4 regions of the Cupriavidus metallidurans CH34 genome follow, and region 2 is predicted to be linked to each of the others. Evidence: predicted binding sites of a transcription regulator. Region 2 holds the regulator's gene; each other region holds the start of a gene.
The links. The regulator LexA, encoded in region 2, represses DNA repair genes until DNA is damaged. The targets are predictions, from matches to a motif close to ACTGTATNNNNATACAGT.
Positions count from the first base shown of each region.

Region 1 (4,129 bases), 1.3 Mb from region 2:
CGCTTCTATACTATTGACTTCAAGGCAGTCATAGTTACCGAATTTCTCTGCAAAACAGGAAAAAATCATGAGAACGAGTCGTCAGCCGGTACGTGCGCTGGATCGGCTGGACCGGAAGATTCTGGGGGTCCTGCAGGCCGATGGCCGGATTTCGATGAAGGAGCTGGCGGAGGCCGTCGGGCTGACCATCACGCCGTGCATCGAGCGCGTGAAGCGGCTCGAACGCGACGGGGTCATCATGGGGTACTACGCGCGGCTGAACCCGACGCTGCTCGGCAGCGCGCTGCTGGTCTTCGTAGAGATCTCTCTTGGGAATAAGTCGGGCAACATGTTCGAGCAGTTCCGGCGCGAGGTGCTGCGGATCCCCGAGGTGCTCGAGTGCCACCTGGTATCGGGCGATTTCGATTACCTGATCAAGGCGCGCATCCGCGAGATCGGCGAGTATCGCCGGCTGCTCGGCGACATCCTGCTGCAACTGCCGGGCGCGGCGCAGTCGAAAAGCTACGTGGTAATGGAAGAGATCAAGGAGACGCTGGCGATCGCGGTGGACGAGAAGGAGCGCAGCCAACCAGGCTGACGGCTCCTGGCCTGCTGGCTCAGAAAAGGCTGCCCTGCGGCGAATCCTCGGGCGGCACGCGGAACAGATCGGTGCGCAGCGGGTGGCGCTCTTGATTGAGCCCAAGCCTCCGGCATGCGATCTCGAAACGCTTGCGGACCAGCTCGGCAAAAATGCCCGTCCCGCGCATCCGGCTCGTGAATGTCGCGTCGTTGTGCTTCCCGTTGCGCATGTTCTCGATGATGCTCAGCACATGCTGCTTGCGGCCGGGGAAATGCTCCTCCAGCCATTCGATGAAGATGCCGTGAACCTCTAGCGGCAGGCGCAGCATGACGAAGCCGGCCGACGTTGCCCCAACTTCGCTGCAGGCCTTCAGCACGTTTTCCAGGTCGTAGTCGGTCAGCGCCGGTATCACCGGGGCAAAGAGCACCCCGGCCGGCACGCCGGCTTCGGCCAGCAACCGGATGCCTTCGATCCGTTTGGCTGGTGTGCTGGCGCGCGGCTCCATCTTTCTGGCGATATCGGCATCGAGCGTCGTGACGGACATGAATACGCGCGCCAGCCCATTCCGGGCCATACGGGCAAGGATGTCGATATCTCGCGACACCAGAAACGATTTGGTCGTGATGGCCACCGGGTGCTGGAAGCGTTCCAGCACCTCCAGAATGCCGCGCGTGAGCTGGAATTTCCGCTCGATCGGCTGGTACGGATCGGTGTTGGTGCCGAGCGCGATGACGCTCGGCTTGTAGTGTTTCTTGCGGAGTTCCTGCTCGAGCAGCGTAGCGGCATTTGGCTTGGCGAACAGCTTTGTCTCGAAGTCGAGACCAGGCGACAGGCCCAGGTAGGCATGATTCGGTCGCGCAAAACAGTACGAGCATCCGTGCTCGCAACCCCGGTACATGTTGATCGACTGGTCGAACGGAACATCGGGCGACTGGTTGCGCGAGATGATCGTCCTTGCCGGCTCGATCGCGATCGTCGTCCGTGGCGCGGGAGACTCGCCGTGCAAGGCCTCCAGATCGGCAAGCATGGCCGCATCCGCCTCTCGGGACAGGCTGTCGAAACGCGATTCCGTGTTCGACAGCGCGCCTCTTCCCTTGCGGAAGCCATCGGGTAGTGACGTCATGGGGGCTCTTGACTCGTACAATCTCCAATACTGTATAAATATACAGTATTGCTGGCGAGATACCAGTGCCCTGATCAGCGCCCTGATGGAATGCGCGCCCTGGGGATTGAACCTCCGGTGGGCTTCAGATCTGGTCAGACGGTACGTGTGGCCAAGGGAGGCGCGTCGTCGCGATCCCAGTAGGGCGGGGAGCCGAACCAGTTGGCAAAGAAGTCGACAAAGGCGTGTGTCTTGGCGGGAACCAGATGCCGGCTCGGATAGACCGCCCAGATCGAGACGACCGGCAATACCGGGTATTCATCGAGCACGGTGACCAACTCGCCGCGGCGCAGGTATGGCGCCACATCCCAGGTCGACTTCAGCGCGATGCCCACGCCCGCGACGATCGCGTCGCGAATCACCTCGCCGTTATCGGCGCGTAGCGTGCCCCGCACGCTCACCGCGCTTTCGCCGACCGGGGTATCAAAACGCCAGGTCGATTGATCGCCAAGGACCAGGCAGTTGTGATTGCGCAGGTCTTCCGGGTGCCGTGGGGAGCCGTGCCGCGCGAGGTATTCCGGCGATGCGCAGATCACACGATGACTGGGCGCGAGTGGCCTGGCGACCAGCGAGGAATCGGGGAGCGCGCCCATGCGGAGCGCGACATCAATGCCACTATCGACGAGGCCGACGATCTGGTCGCTCAGGCGCAGATCCAGTGTGATGCCGGGGTAGGTGGCCAGGAAGGCGGGGATCGCCGGCGAGACATGCTGGCGTCCGAACGAGGCAGGCGCCGTGACACGCAACGGACCGTGCGGCACCTCCGCGCCTCGGCCCACGGATTGCGCGGCCACTTCCGATGCGGCCAGCAATGGCTCGGCGTGGGTCAGGAACCGCTCACCATCTCCGGTGAGCGAAAGGCGGCGCGTTGTGCGATGTAGCAGGCGGGTGCCTAGCCGATCCTCCAGTCGCTGGAGCCGGGCGCTGGCGGTCGATGTCGACAGTCCCAGATCGCGTGCGGCAGCCGACAGATTGCCGAGCGCCGCCGCGCGCACGAAGACCGCGATATCGGTCAGGTCGAAAGGCATCGTCGGCGCGTAAAGTGGGGCCAGGCCTTCGGCTATTCCTGCGAGAGCGCCTTGGCTGCCTCGACTTGCGATTCGAAGAACGTCTGGAAGCTGATGGCAAGTCCTGCCATCAGCAGGCCGGTGCCGATCATCAGCGAAAAAATGATCAGGATGACCACGGGCCAGCCCGAGCGCGTGGGCTGGCCATGAGGGTTGTATTGCGCATCCCACTTGTCGTCGGGGCGCAGCCCGAACACGATGGCCGTCAGGAAGGCGCTGATAAGGGACGCGCCGCCGGCCACCGCGAAGACCCAGTTCAGTGCGGTATTGCCGGTGCCGAGGGTCAGCGAGGCGATGCCGAGCACGCCGGCTACGGTGCAAAGCAGGTGGACCCAGCCGAACTTGTCGCCCAGTCCTTTCAGATAGAAACGATGCGCCCCAAGGCTGCCGAGCAGGAAGGCCAGCGCAACGGTGGCCAGTTTCGATTTGCCGCGTGTGTTGCGGGCTTCAGTGGCAATGGCGGAGGCTTGGCTGGCTGCTGGCATCGGTATGGGGACGAAGACGGTATGGGCGTCATGGCGGGCAGTGGTCGCACATTGTACGCCGGGCCCGGACCGATACCCCGGCGGTCAGAACGGCCAGACGGAGGTCAGGGCGCCGGATACCAGCACGGAGATATGTGTTTCGCTGTACAACACGAGCGTCAGCAGCAGCATGAACAGCACTGACAATGACAAATGGCCCGCGTGCCGGGCCAGGTCCGAAAAAAGCGGGGACATGATGAACCTCGACAAGGATGTCTTGTGGAGGCTGCGCCCGACCTTGGTGTCGATCAGTGGGTACCGGGCAGAGGCAGGTCAGGTCGGTTGCCGTCTGCGCAACGACGGCACGCTGTGCGACTCCGGACAGCGCCGGGCGGCAGCCTGTGCGGCGTTAATCAGCACGCACAAATGTAGAGACAAAGGGGAGCGCGTGGAAGTTCCGGCTACGTGACAAGCCCTCGGCGTGCCTAGCGTCCGCCGTCGCGCCCGCGCGCCTGCCATCCCGGGCCAACATTGCCGGGGTGTGCTTCGGAATTTCGGAGCGTGGCTTCGCCGGGGCTGTTGCGATCGCCGCCACCGGGCTGGCGTGCGCGTTGTTCGTCGTCGCGCCCGCCAGGGCTGGCGGGGCGTCCGCTCAGACGGTCGTCGTTACGGGCCCTTGCTTCCATGCGATCAATCTGTGCCTGCACATGATCGCGGTTTTCCGCCCGCACGCTGGCGATTTCCCATCCGTTGGCAGCATGCACCGCCTGCACCGTGCGATCGGTGCGGCTGTGATGCCAGAAGGCGACTTGCGCGTGGCTGACTGCAATGCTGCCGCCAAGGCCGGCAACAGCCACGCTACCAGCCACCATAAGGC
Region 1 covers NC_007973.1:819,884-824,012, forward strand. The annotation lists gene RMET_RS03725 (winged helix-turn-helix transcriptional regulator) at 68-577, shown strand; gene RMET_RS03730 (PA0069 family radical SAM protein) at 597-1,682, opposite strand; gene RMET_RS03735 (LysR family transcriptional regulator) at 1,817-2,749, opposite strand; gene RMET_RS03740 (NINE protein) at 2,782-3,273, opposite strand; gene RMET_RS33925 (hypothetical protein) at 3,358-3,507, opposite strand; gene RMET_RS03745 (hypothetical protein) at 3,738-4,129, opposite strand, start outside.
Region 1: the regulator LexA is predicted to act here: its motif matches at 1,712-1,729, upstream of RMET_RS03730 (PA0069 family radical SAM protein).

Region 2 (4,129 bases):
CTCGAAGAGCGCCTGAAGCCGGGCCGCATCGCGCCCCAGCGAAGGGTCGCCGGCCAACGCCAGCAGCAGCAGCACGCGCGCTTTGTAGGGATTGAGGTCGCCCGCCGAGACAAATACGCCACCTGCCGGTCGCGGCGGTGCGGGGATTGCCACATGACCAGCACCGGTACGCGAGCTTCGAGCCACCGCAACGCCACATGCCGCAGCATCGACCAGCGCGGCCGTCAGCGTTTCGTGCACGGAACCGTTGCCGGCCGCGGCCACGACAAACCCGAGCACGCCGGCGGCCACCATCGCATCGATACCCACCCTCCCCGGCTGCGCGTAGCTGGCGACGATCTCCACCAACGGCCATGCAGCGGGCACCGGCAAGCGCGGCGCCTGATCAGGACCCGGGGTGCGCGAGAAATGGACATAGGTGTCCTGCACAAAACCCAGCGGACCGGCAACTGGCGAATGGAAAGCATCGACAGCCGACGTATGCGCCTTGACGACATCACGCGCGGCATGAATCTGCTGATTCAGCACCACGAGCGCACCTTTGCCAACTGCCACCGGGCTTGCCGCCACGCGCACCGCATCGAGCAGGTTCAGCGGCCCGTCAGCGGAAAGCGACGTCGATGGGCGCATGGCCGCCGTCATCACGACAGGCAACGGGCAAGCCTGTGTCAGATGCAGGAACATCGCCGTCTCTTCCAGCGTGTCAGTGCCATGTGTGATCACGATCCCGGCGACATCGTCCTGCGCGGACCAATACCCGATTCGCGCGGCAAGCATCCGCCAGAGATCGAACATCATGTCCTTGCTGTCCACCTGCGCCACCTGCTCCGCCTCGACTCGCGCCACATCGGCCAGCGCGGGCACTGCCTGTACAAGTTGCGATACGGGCACTGTCGCAGCCTGATAGTGCGCGCTACTGGCAGGATTTGCGGACGAACCGGCGATGGTGCCACCAGTCGCGAGCACAACGATACGAGGCAGGAGTACGGACATGGACGGGGTTGACGGAGCTTGTAGGCGGGCCGATTGTAACTGCGCGAACGCCTGGCCGAACCCGTGACAAACCCGTGGGCCTCACCCCACAGAACTACTCGTGTTGAGCCGGCTGCGCAAAATGTGCTTGCACTTCACCCGATACTGTATAAAATCACAGCATACTGTTTAAACATACAGTGCTTCGGCACAAGACCTGCGACCCATGGCGACCCTGACACCCCGGCAGCAGCAGATTTTCGACCTGATCCGCGACACGATCCGCAACACGGGCTTTCCGCCCACTCGTGCCGAGATCGCCGCCGAATTCGGCTTCTCCTCCCCCAATTCGGCCGAGGAACACCTGCGGGCTCTGGCGCGCAAGGGTGTGATCGAGTTGACACCGGGAGCGTCGCGAGGCATTCGCCTGAAGGTGACGCGCAGCGACTCTGAACGACCCGATCAGTTTTCGTTACCGATGCCGGGCGTGCTGCAATTGACATTGCCATTAGTCGGTCGCGTCGCAGCTGGCAGCCCGATCCTGGCTGCCGAGCATATCGACCGGCAGTATCAAGTCGATGCCTCTGTCTTTGACGAGCGCCCCGACTATCTACTCCGCGTTCGCGGCCTGAGCATGCGCGACGCGGGCATTCTGGATGGCGACCTGCTTGCCGTGAAGAAAGCCAGCGAAGCCGCGAACGGCAAGGTTGTCGTCGCCCGCCTGGGCGATGACGTCACCGTCAAACGCTTGAAGAAACGCGGCGACACGATCGAGTTGATCGCCGAAAACCCTGACTTCCAGAACATCGTCCTGCATGCAGGACGTGACGAGTTCTCCCTGGAGGGTATCGCAGTTGGCCTGATCAGATCTTCAGGCTTCTGACTCTCCGGACCCAGGCAGCTGGCCACCTGCCCCGGTCACCCGCTTTTGCTTTGCCAACGCCGCCCCGTCCTTTACGGACGACGGGTGCGGACTTCTGCTGAACGCAAATTACGAGGTGTTGCCATGCTGCAATCCGAATCCGTCGCATCCCGCCGTCCGGTCAAGCCGGTCCCCTTCCGCCAGATCAAGGGCGTTCGCGTCTACCAGGGCACCCATCGCCGCACCATGGTCGGCAATATGGCCGCCATCTGCCGAATGCTCGAGCTTGCGGAACCGTCCTCGAAAACTCTTGACTGAGGCAGCCCGTTCTCTGCTGTCACCATGCACTGCAGCGTATTGCATGTACCGGCGATGATGGACCCGGGACCCGACGCTAATCGGGACCCGACCATCATCAATCTGACTCGACATCAATCGGCCAGCGGCGCACCGAACCAATCGGAGGCGAGGTCTGCCTCAAAGGCAGCCAGCCAGGTCGCAGCCCCACCGGCGCCTCCTTTGTATTTCTGTAACTGGCCGCCGACCACGCGTTCGACAGTCACCATATCCGCAGCGCTCTCCCCCGGATTGAGCACGTTCGCAACCGCGAATTCGAAATCGTCTGGGACGAATCCGTGCCTGGCGCAAATGGACTCCAAAGCCTCCCGCACATCGGGAGAGAGTTCGTGAAATCTGAGCGTCATGCTCTCCTCCGTAGCATCTGCAATTCCTGATCTTTACAGATTACTTGCCCGATTTCGCGACGTCGCGCATTTTCCTGGCCATTCGTAGTTCTTTGGGCCAATGAAAATTTCTCGCTCTCCGGCTAGGGTAACAACCGAGAACGTCGATCGTGGCGGAAAGCGCCAACCCGGCATGGTTTTGCCCCATTCGATCCGACGATGACGAAAGGTTGAAGCCTTTCGTCCCTCCCACACCCCTATACCGCTCAGCACCTTCAGGAGATGCACGATGGCCAAGCACGATACGTCAAGGCTCGCCAGCCTGTCGCCTTTCGAACTCAAGGACGAACTCATCAAGTTGGCAGGAAGCGTATCGAATCGCCTGATGCTAAATGCCGGCCGAGGTAATCCGAATTTTCTGGCAACCATCCCGCGACATGGCTTCTGGCAGCTCGGCCAGTTCGCCATGATCGAATCGGAAAGGTCATTTTCGTATTTGCCAGAAGGTGTCGGCGGTTTTCCGCGACGCGCAGGTATCGAGGAGCGGTTCGACCTTTATGCCCGCGTGCACAAGGACGTTCCTGGCGTCAAATTCCTGACCGGCGCCGTATCGTATGTGCGCGACCAGCTTGGTCTGGATGGCGGTGATTTCCTGTACGAAATGTGCGAAGGGATCCTGGCCTGTAACTATCCTGTTCCCGACCGGATGCTCCGACTGAGCGAGAAGATCGTCAAGCAGTACATCCGCAAGGAAATGATTGGCGCGCATCCGTTCCTGGGCGATTTCGACCTGTACGCAGTAGAAGGCGGAACCGCCGCGATGACGTACCTCTTCAATTCGCTGAAGGTCAATCATCTGCTCAATCCCGGTGACACGATCGCACTGGGAATGCCGATCTTCACGCCGTATATCGAAATTCCGGAACTGGCCGAATACCACCTGACAGAAGTTTCGATCGATGCCGATCCCGCAGGTGGATGGCAGTACCCGAAGAAGGAACTCGACAAGCTGCGAGATCCCAAGGTTAAGGCGTTTTTCCTGGTGAACCCCAGCAATCCGCCTTCCGTAAAAATGAGCGATGAAAGCCTGAAATACATCGCCAGCATCGTTGAAGAACGCCCAGATCTGATTCTCCTGACGGACGATGTGTACGGTACCTTCGCCGACAATTTCGTCTCGCTGTTTGCGATGTGCCCCAAGAACACGCTCCTGGTGTACTCGTACTCCAAGTACTTCGGCGCCACCGGCTGGCGCCTCGGCGTTATTGCCACGCACAAGTCGAATCTTTTCGACGAGCAACTGGCGAACCTCCCCAAGAATATTCAGAAGGATCTGAACAAGCGCTATTCCTCCATTACCACCGAACCAGAGAAGCTGCCCTTTATCGACCGAGTGGTTGCCGACAGCCGCACGGTGGCACTGAACCATACCGCCGGTCTTTCTACGCCGCAGCAGGTGCAGATGGTGCTGTTCTCCCTGTTCTCGCTGATGGATTCCGCCGACCACTACAAGCAGACCATGAAGCGGCTGATTAGAAGCCGCAAGGCCGCGCTCTATCGCGGCATGGGCGTTGCGCCGGAAGCCGTCGATGAGAACGTGGTCGACTACTAC
Region 2 covers NC_007973.1:2,154,060-2,158,188, forward strand. The annotation lists gene RMET_RS09925 (asparaginase) at 1-993, opposite strand, end outside; gene lexA (transcriptional repressor LexA) at 1,199-1,855, shown strand; gene RMET_RS33945 (hypothetical protein) at 1,979-2,152, shown strand; gene RMET_RS09935 (hypothetical protein) at 2,266-2,538, opposite strand; gene RMET_RS09940 (bifunctional aspartate transaminase/aspartate 4-decarboxylase) at 2,807-4,129, shown strand, end outside.

Region 3 (4,129 bases), 1.7 Mb from region 2:
AGACCCGCGAGCGGTGTCTTCATCTGGTGTGCGGCATCGGCAATGAAGCGTTTCTGTGTCTGCACCGACTGCTCGAGTTGCGACAGCAAGTCGTTGAACGATGCTACCAGCGGCGTGATTTCCTGCGGCGCCGCGCGCTCGTCGATCGGGCTCGTGTCGCCGGGATTGCGCGCACGGATGCGCTGCTGGATCGCGGTCAGCGGTGCCAGCCCGCGCGTGAGGCCAAACCACACCAGCACCACCGCGAGCGGCAGGATCACGAACTGCGGCAGGATGACGCCCTTGATGATTTCATTGGCCAGCCGCGCGCGCTTGTCCAGCGTCTCGGCCACCTGCACCAGCACGGGCTGGGCGCCGCTGATGTTTTTCAGTTCAACGTAGGTATAGGCGACACGCACATCGTTGCCGGCCACGCGATCGTCGCGCAGCGATACCAGCCCGGCATGTCCCTCTTCGTCCTCGGACGGAAGCGGCAGGTCGTGATCGCCGGCCACGTACTCGCCGTGCTTGCCTACCACCTGGTAGTAGATATTGTCGGTCTCGTCGGCGCGCAGGATTTCCCGCGCGGACAGTGGAAGCTGCAGCGTGACGCGGCCGTTGACCTCGCGCACCTGCTGCGACAGCACGATGGCGCTTGCTTCGAGCGCGCGGTCGAACGGCCCGTTTGCAATCGACTTGGCGACGAGGTATGTGACGGCGATGCTCATCGGCCAGAGCAGCAGAAGCGGTGCCAGCATCCAGTCGAGAATCTCGCCAAACAGCGAGCGGGGCGCAGGGTGCGCCGAGGTTTCCTCGAGGTGTGGCAGGGCGTCGGCCAGCGCCTGGTCTTCGGCCGCGGCATCGGCCAGCGTGGGCCGGGTGGGGTCCGTCGCGCGTGCGGGGCCCGCGGCGGAACGGCGTCGCCACGGCAGTCGCAGCAGGCTCATGCGCGATCAGCCCCCGTGGTGTCAGCCATGCGCGGCCACGGCCGGCTGGTATTTCTCGAGGCAGTAGCCCAGCCCGCGCACCGTGGCGATGCGGATGCCGCCAACCTCGATCTTTTTGCGCAGGCGGTGTACATACACCTCGATTGCGTTATTGCTGACTTCCTCGCCCCATTCGCACAGGTGATCGACGAGCTGCTCCTTCGATACGAGCCGCCCGCTGCGCGTGAGCAGGATTTCGAGCAGACCGACCTCTCGCGCGGAGAGATCCAGCATCTGTTCATTGAGATAGGCGATGCGGCCGACCTGATCGAACGCGAGCGGCCCGTGGCGCATCAGCGTGGCGCCACCGCCCGCGCCACGGCGCACCAGCGCGCGCACCCGGGCCTCGAGTTCGGACAGCGCGAACGGCTTGGCCATGTAGTCGTCGGCGCCGAGGTCCAGCCCCTTCACGCGTTCGTCGACGCTGTCGGCTGCAGTCAGAATCAGCACGGGCACCATGGCGCTGCGCGCGCGCAGCCGCTTGAGTACCTCGAGCCCCGACATGCGGGGCAGGCCGAGATCGAGGATCAGCAGGTCGAACGACTGTGTGGACAGGGCCGAATCGGCTTCCACGCCATTCGCAACGTGATCGACGGCATAGCCGGACTGGCGCAGCGAGCGCGTCAGCCCGTCTGCCAGCACATCGTCATCTTCGGCGATAAGAATCCGCATGATTGTCTCCACCTCGTGGCCGGCCACAGCCGGCCGCCGGCCGCGGTGCCGGTGGGGCTTGCCAAGCATACTGTTTTTTTATACAGTACCCGACATTCCGGGCGAGCTACCATGAAAGGTGATCGCACCATGCCGGGTTGGGCGTCGTGGCCTGGAGAATCCATCCCGGAAAAGGGCTTTGGGTTCAGGGCGTCGCGCCGTATGCGGCCTATTTATACACCATTGACTGAAGGACGACCATGGACGACAAGAAGGCCGGCGCCGGCGTGAGCGCTGAGAAGCAGAAGGCGCTTGCCGCCGCGCTCTCCCAGATTGAGAAGCAGTTTGGCAAGGGCTCGATCATGCGCCTGGGCGATGGCGAAATCGAACAGGACATCCAGGTAGTGTCCACCGGCTCGCTGGGGCTGGACATCGCGCTGGGCGTGGGTGGCCTGCCGCGCGGCCGCGTGGTCGAGATCTACGGTCCGGAATCGTCCGGCAAGACCACGCTGACGCTGCAGGTGGTGGCCGAAATGCAGAAGCTGGGCGGCACCTGCGCGTTCATCGACGCCGAGCACGCCCTGGATGTCCAATATGCTGGCAAGCTCGGCGTGGACGTCGGCAATCTGCTGATCTCCCAGCCCGATACCGGCGAGCAGGCCCTGGAAATCACCGACGCGCTGGTGCGCTCGGGTTCGATCGACCTGATCGTGATCGACTCGGTGGCCGCTCTGGTGCCAAAGGCAGAAATCGAGGGCGAAATGGGCGATTCGCTGCCCGGCCTGCAGGCCCGCCTGATGAGCCAGGCGCTGCGCAAGCTGACCGGCACGATCAAGCGCACGAACTGCCTGGTGATCTTCATCAACCAGATCCGTATGAAGATCGGTGTGATGTTTGGTTCTCCCGAAACCACCACCGGCGGTAACGCGCTGAAGTTCTACGCCTCGGTGCGCCTGGACATCCGCCGTATCGGCTCGATCAAGAAGGGCGACGAAGTCGTCGGCAACGAGACCAAGGTCAAGGTGGTCAAGAACAAGGTGTCACCTCCGTTCCGCGAGGCGTTCTTCGACATCCTCTATGGCCAGGGCATCTCGCGCCAGGGTGAAATCATCGACCTGGGCGTGGACGCCAAGATCGTTGAGAAGGCCGGCGCCTGGTACAGCTACAACGGCGAGAAGATCGGCCAGGGCAAGGACAACGCACGCGAGTATCTGCGCGAGAACCCGGACATCGCCGACGAGATCGAGAACAAGGTGCGTCTGGCGCTGGGCGTGGCGCCGCTGAACACCGTGGCGGGCGCGCCAGCAGAGGTCGAAGGCTGAGCCTGACGTCGCTGCTTGACGAAAGCCGTCGCATACTTGTGCGGCGGCTTTTTTGTTTTCACCCCGGTTTCCCGTATCGCGCAGCGCCGACTGCCGGCTTCCTCGTTATCAGCCGAATGCCCCGTCCCCCCCTCTCACTGAAAGCCCGTGCCGTCGGCTACCTTTCCCGTCGGGAGCACAGCCGGGCCGAACTCGCGCGCAAGCTGGCGCCTCATGCCGAGTCGGCCGAGGAGGTGGAGGCTCTGCTCGATGTGCTCGAACGCGACAACTGGCTGTCCAATGAGCGGTTCGTCGATAGCCTTGTTCACCGCCGGGCCAGTCGTTACGGCGCGGCGCGTGTACTGCAGGAAGCCAAGACGCACCAACTCGGCAATGATCAGCTACGCGATCTGCAGGACCGCCTGCGCGATTCCGAGCTGGATCGCGCACGCGAAGTTTGGCGCAAGCGTTTCGGTGTTCCGCCGGACTCGCCGGAGGCCCGCGCCAAGCAAATCCGGTTCATGATGGCGCGCGGATTTTCCCGATCGGTGGTGGGCAAGATCATCCGCGGGGCCGAGGACGAAGGCATGGACGACTTGGGGGAATGACGAGGTATGCGGGCAGCCGCATACCTGTGTACGCATGAGGGGTATTCGTGAGAAGTCGGCGTAGTCGTCGTACCACTGATGCATCGCAGCGAGGGGTCACGCGGACACCGGCCAGGCGTTGCGCAGGTTGGGTTTGCCGGGATCGTCGCTGCAACAATTGCGTGCGGACAGTTCGTTGCGCAGGATGTATCCGGTCAAAGCAGCGCGGCATGTTAAACTCCACGAGTTCAGCGGCCCAAATGGCCGTCCATGGTGGTCTTACCCATGGACCAAGCCGTTTGCCGTGATGAATTGCCCCCGATCCGCCACTTTCAGTCTGCCGCGTCAGCCCCTGGTGTCATGCCGCTTTCCCCGCCAGCCAACCGAGTCCTGCGTCACCGTCGTGCCATCACGGCCGAGGCCTATTTGCGGGACGATGGCCTATGGGACATCGAAGCGCGCCTGACCGACACCAAGCCCCGCGACATCGAACTGGCGGGCGGCCGGATTCGCCCTGAAGGCCAGCCGCTGCACGATCTGTGGCTGCGCGTCACGATTGATCTGCGCATGAACGTCGTCGATGCGGAGGCATGCTCTGACTGGGTGCCTTATCCGACGCATTGCG
Region 3 covers NC_007973.1:493,756-497,884, forward strand. The annotation lists gene RMET_RS02350 (sensor histidine kinase) at 1-926, opposite strand, end outside; gene RMET_RS02355 (response regulator) at 948-1,637, opposite strand; gene recA (recombinase RecA) at 1,877-2,938, shown strand; gene recX (recombination regulator RecX) at 3,055-3,525, shown strand; gene RMET_RS02370 (DUF2889 domain-containing protein) at 3,865-4,129, shown strand, end outside.
Region 3: the regulator LexA is predicted to act here: its motif matches at 1,707-1,724, upstream of recA (recombinase RecA).

Region 4 (4,129 bases), on a different replicon from region 2:
AGGCAAACAGCCCATGCAGGAACCAGCGGTATTCGCCGCCGTCTTCCTGCCCGTCGCGCGTGGGATGCCCCGGGCGTTCACGATAGACCCAGCAACGCAGCCCGTCGTCGCGCTCGGCGATGAAGTAGTCGCGCGTGGCCAGGCCACCATCCCACCAGCCGGCCTCGATGCGTTCGGGGCGCGTCAGCATCACCAGCGGGCCATCATGAACGGGGCGATGCTTGTGCACGCGCAGCGGCAATGGCGACTCCAGCAGCCATAGCGGCCGTTCGGGCGGGGCCGCGCCGCCGCTTGTCCTGCCGTTTGTCGTGCCGCTTGTCGTGCCGCTTGCCGCGACCCGGGCGGGCGGTTCGTCGACGGGCGCCCATTGATTGGCGCGCTCGGGCCGGTGATCCGCCTGTGGATGCGGCTGCAGCACGTTGTCGCGCCCTAGCCGCGCCACCAGCGTATCGAGCAGCCGGCCCAGTTCCGCCGGTTCGGCACCCGGTTCCGGAAACAGCGAGTCGCTTTGCGGCACGCAAATTTCCATCGCCTCCACGCGCAACGCCAACCCGCCCACCGGCGCATGAAAGCGGATCTTGTCGAGCTTCTCGCGCAGCAGCTTCGACAGATGCACGGGATCACGGCTTGGCTGCGCCAGCCGGAGCGGCACCGGCGTGCTGTCAGTGTCCTCGCCCAGCCGGTAGCGTTCGTGCTCCAGCATCAGCACGCAGCGCGTCACGCCGGCCTGCTGCACGGCCAGCCAGCCCGAGAGCGCCAGCAACAGCCGCTGCGCCCCGGCCAGCACGCCCTCGGCCGACTCCACGCGGCCTGGCAGTTCCATGCGCTGCGCAAACGCCGGTGGCGCCTCGAACCAGGCAAACCCGGACGAAATCTGGCCATAGGCCTGGTCGAGCCGCGCCAGCAATTCCGTGCCAATACGGCGTGACAGCCCCGCGCGCGGCAACCGGCGCACCTGCCCCAGCGTGCGGCAACCAATGCCTTCGAGCCATTCGGGATCGGCCAGCGTGTGCAGGCATTCCACGGGCAGGCGGTCGAGCAGGCGCGTCATGCGGGCGGCACGCACCGCGCGGCGCGCGGGCCGGACAATGCCGCGCGACGTCTTGCGTAACGGCTGACGCGCCAGCCACGCGGCGCCCTGTGCCGTGGTACCGCTACCGATCTGCGCAAACGTGCCCAGTTGCCGCACACGCGCGCGAATCGCCCGGCACAACGCGCGATGGCCGCCGAACAGCCGCAGGCTGGCCGTGACATCGAGCATCACCGTGGCCGCTTCGGGTTCGGCGTCGATCGCCACGGCCGGCGTGAAATGCAGCAACGCCAAAGCGGCCGAGGTCATCAATGCGGACTCCGCCGCCAGATCGCGATCGAGCTGCACCACATCGGCCGACAGCGCCTGCACGCCGCCGCGCCGCATTCCATAGCGCACGCCCAGCGCCACGGCCGGGCCATTGGCCAGCACCACGCGCTCGTGCTCGATCACCGCCACCGGCAGCGCCTGATGCAGCGTTCCGGTATGGGGTGCGGGCCGGGGATCGACGGACGTACTGGCGGACGCATGGGCAGACGTAGCGGCGGGCATACCGGCATCGACCGGCTCAGGCCAGCTCGGCTGCAGCGCGTCCAGCGGCAGGCGCGGCAGGTGCACCGCGATCCAGTACGCCGGGATGGCTGGCGCTGCCGCGGATGTCGGAGATATCGGGAACATGATGATCGGCTCCTGCCGGAGTTGCTGGAACGACCAGAGCGACCGGCGTGGGCACCGCGGGTACACCCGCGCGCCGCGGCACATGAAGCATGCCTTCCAGCGGCAACAGCAGCGGCGTGTCGCGTGCCGGGCCGCGCCGCTTGTGAAAAACGATGGATAGCAGATTGCCGGGCAACGGCGATAACGCCAGCCGCAGCATGGCCGGCGACGATTCGTGCAGCACGCGGATCGGCCGCAGCACCCACACCACGGTATCGCCGGCCTGCGCCAGCACCTGCAGACGCCGCAGCGCCTCTGGCCGCGCCGCCGGGAGCCAGACCAGCACCGCGCCGAACGCCTGGCTGCGCAACATCTGCTCGGCCGCCCACGCCATGTCGGCGCGGCGCGATGCCACGCTCGCACCAGCCTGTGGACGTACCCAGTAAAGCTGACGCGCGGGCAGGCCACCGTCGGCCAGTCCTGCCGCCAGCCCTGCCGCATTGGGCAGGTACGGGGGATCGACAAAACCGATGCAGCGCCCCGCCGCGGCCAGCGCACGCAACGCCGGCATCAGCAGACGCAATTCGCCCGCGCCACCCTGGGCCAGCAGCAACTCGGTCACGGCGCCAACAGGCCAGCCGCCGCCCGGCAGTTCGGCCGTCAGGGCATCGTACCCGGTCGGGCACACGGGCAAGCGTCCGGCGCGGCCGAGCTGACCCGCGCGCCACAGCCCGGGGTAGCGGTGCTCGAGTTCGCTCACCGATGCACGGGGCGCGGAGGAGGAGGAAGCCGCATGGCCCGCCACGACTGTCGGCGGCGTGACATGCGATGACACGGTCATGATGTGGATGAAGAGGCGCAATCGACTGGCGCTGCCCTCGTATTTTTACGAATACTGTATGTTTATACAGTATCGAGACCGATGCAAGCCTGCAGCACGAATGTGGCGCGTTCACCGCCTGGAATGTGCGCTTGTCAGCGAACTGCCACGGATTCCCGGCACGAATGCAAACAAATGTCATGCACGATTGTGCAGTCCGGGGCAGGTACGCAAAATGCGCGACATGAAACAACGGAATACGCGCGATTGCGTGCATCTGCTGATCGATGGTCTCAAGCGTCAAGGTCCGCTGCGCCGTGACGTGATGGCCGACGCGTGTGGTCTTACCCCCGAGGAAACCACGCGCGCGCTAAAGGCCGCGCGCCAGATGAACGTGGTCGATCACGTGCCCTACGGTCCCGGCACGTTGCCCGGCGCCATCTTCTACCAGCTCACGGGCCGGCAGCTCCCGCCCGCCCGCAAGAGCACGCGCGTGCCGCGCGCGCCCGACGACCGCTTCCAGCCGCTGCTGGAGGCCTGGTGGAGCAGCAACGAACTCGATCGCGTCGATCGCGCATAACCACGCTCATACGCTCGCCCGCCTGCACCGGGGAGGCTGGGGAGACTTCCATCGGGAATCAGGAGCGGGGCTGTCTCACGATGACCGATTCGATGACCGATTCGATGGCTGATTCGATGGCTGATTCGGCGCCGTGACAGGCCGCGTAATGGTCGCAGCCCTCGCACGAGGGCTCAGGGCAAGGATGAATATCGAGCCGCTCGCAGACGCGGTGATAGAAGAACTTCTTCCATTTCATGTCCGTGGTATTGGCCGCGAAGACCGGCCAGAAGACCTGCCGCAGCAACGCGGACACATCGTCGCGCCCGGACAGGCCCATGTCCTGCCACAAGTGCGTATGGCCGAAGCAGCCGCAGGCCAGCGCGTGCGCGGCCCAATGCACCAGCGGCACCAGCGTCCCTGCCGCGCCCGGCGTGCAGCCGTCCTCGAGCATCTCCACCAGATCGGCGAATTCGCACGGCAGGCTGTCCGGCGCCTGTGGCGGAACATCGGGCGCCCACCCCGCCTGCGCGGCCCCGGGAAAGCAGTGATCCAGCATGTGCCGGAACGCGTCCGGCGGCAGGCCGAGCCATTGCGCGAAGCGCGGCAGGCGCCCCGCGCAGGCGGACTCCAGTACCCCGGCCAACGCCCGTGTAACGGGATCGCCGGGTTGGGCGGCAAAGGCATCCAGCAACAGCAGTGAGCGGTTCATCGTGGCAACAATGCGGCAGCACGCCCGCGGAATGGCGGGCGTCGCATCGCAATATAACCACGTATATAACGCCAGTCAAACCGCGAACGGCGCCCTACTTCTCGCGACGATAGCGAGCCTGCACGATCTGCATCCACTCGCCGTTGTCGGCCTGCATGAACGACGTCAGCGTGCGGTGATCGTCGTCAACCATGGCCACAACGTCGCGGTACTTCGCCGTTTTTCCCTCGATCACATTGCCATCCGGGCCGAACGCCGGGCCATCGGCACGCAGCGTGAGCGTACGGCCATCGGCCTCGAGATCGCCTTCGTAGACCCACATGTGGGTCATCATCGAACCGATGAACGTGC
Region 4 covers NC_007974.2:697,560-701,688, reverse strand. The annotation lists gene RMET_RS21345 (Y-family DNA polymerase) at 1-1,708, opposite strand, end outside; gene imuA (translesion DNA synthesis-associated protein ImuA) at 1,599-2,528, opposite strand; gene RMET_RS21335 (helix-turn-helix domain-containing protein) at 2,752-3,087, shown strand; gene RMET_RS21330 (nitrogen fixation protein NifQ) at 3,146-3,778, opposite strand; gene RMET_RS21325 (DUF1579 domain-containing protein) at 3,873-4,129, opposite strand, start outside.
Region 4: the regulator LexA is predicted to act here: its motif matches at 2,582-2,599, upstream of imuA (translesion DNA synthesis-associated protein ImuA).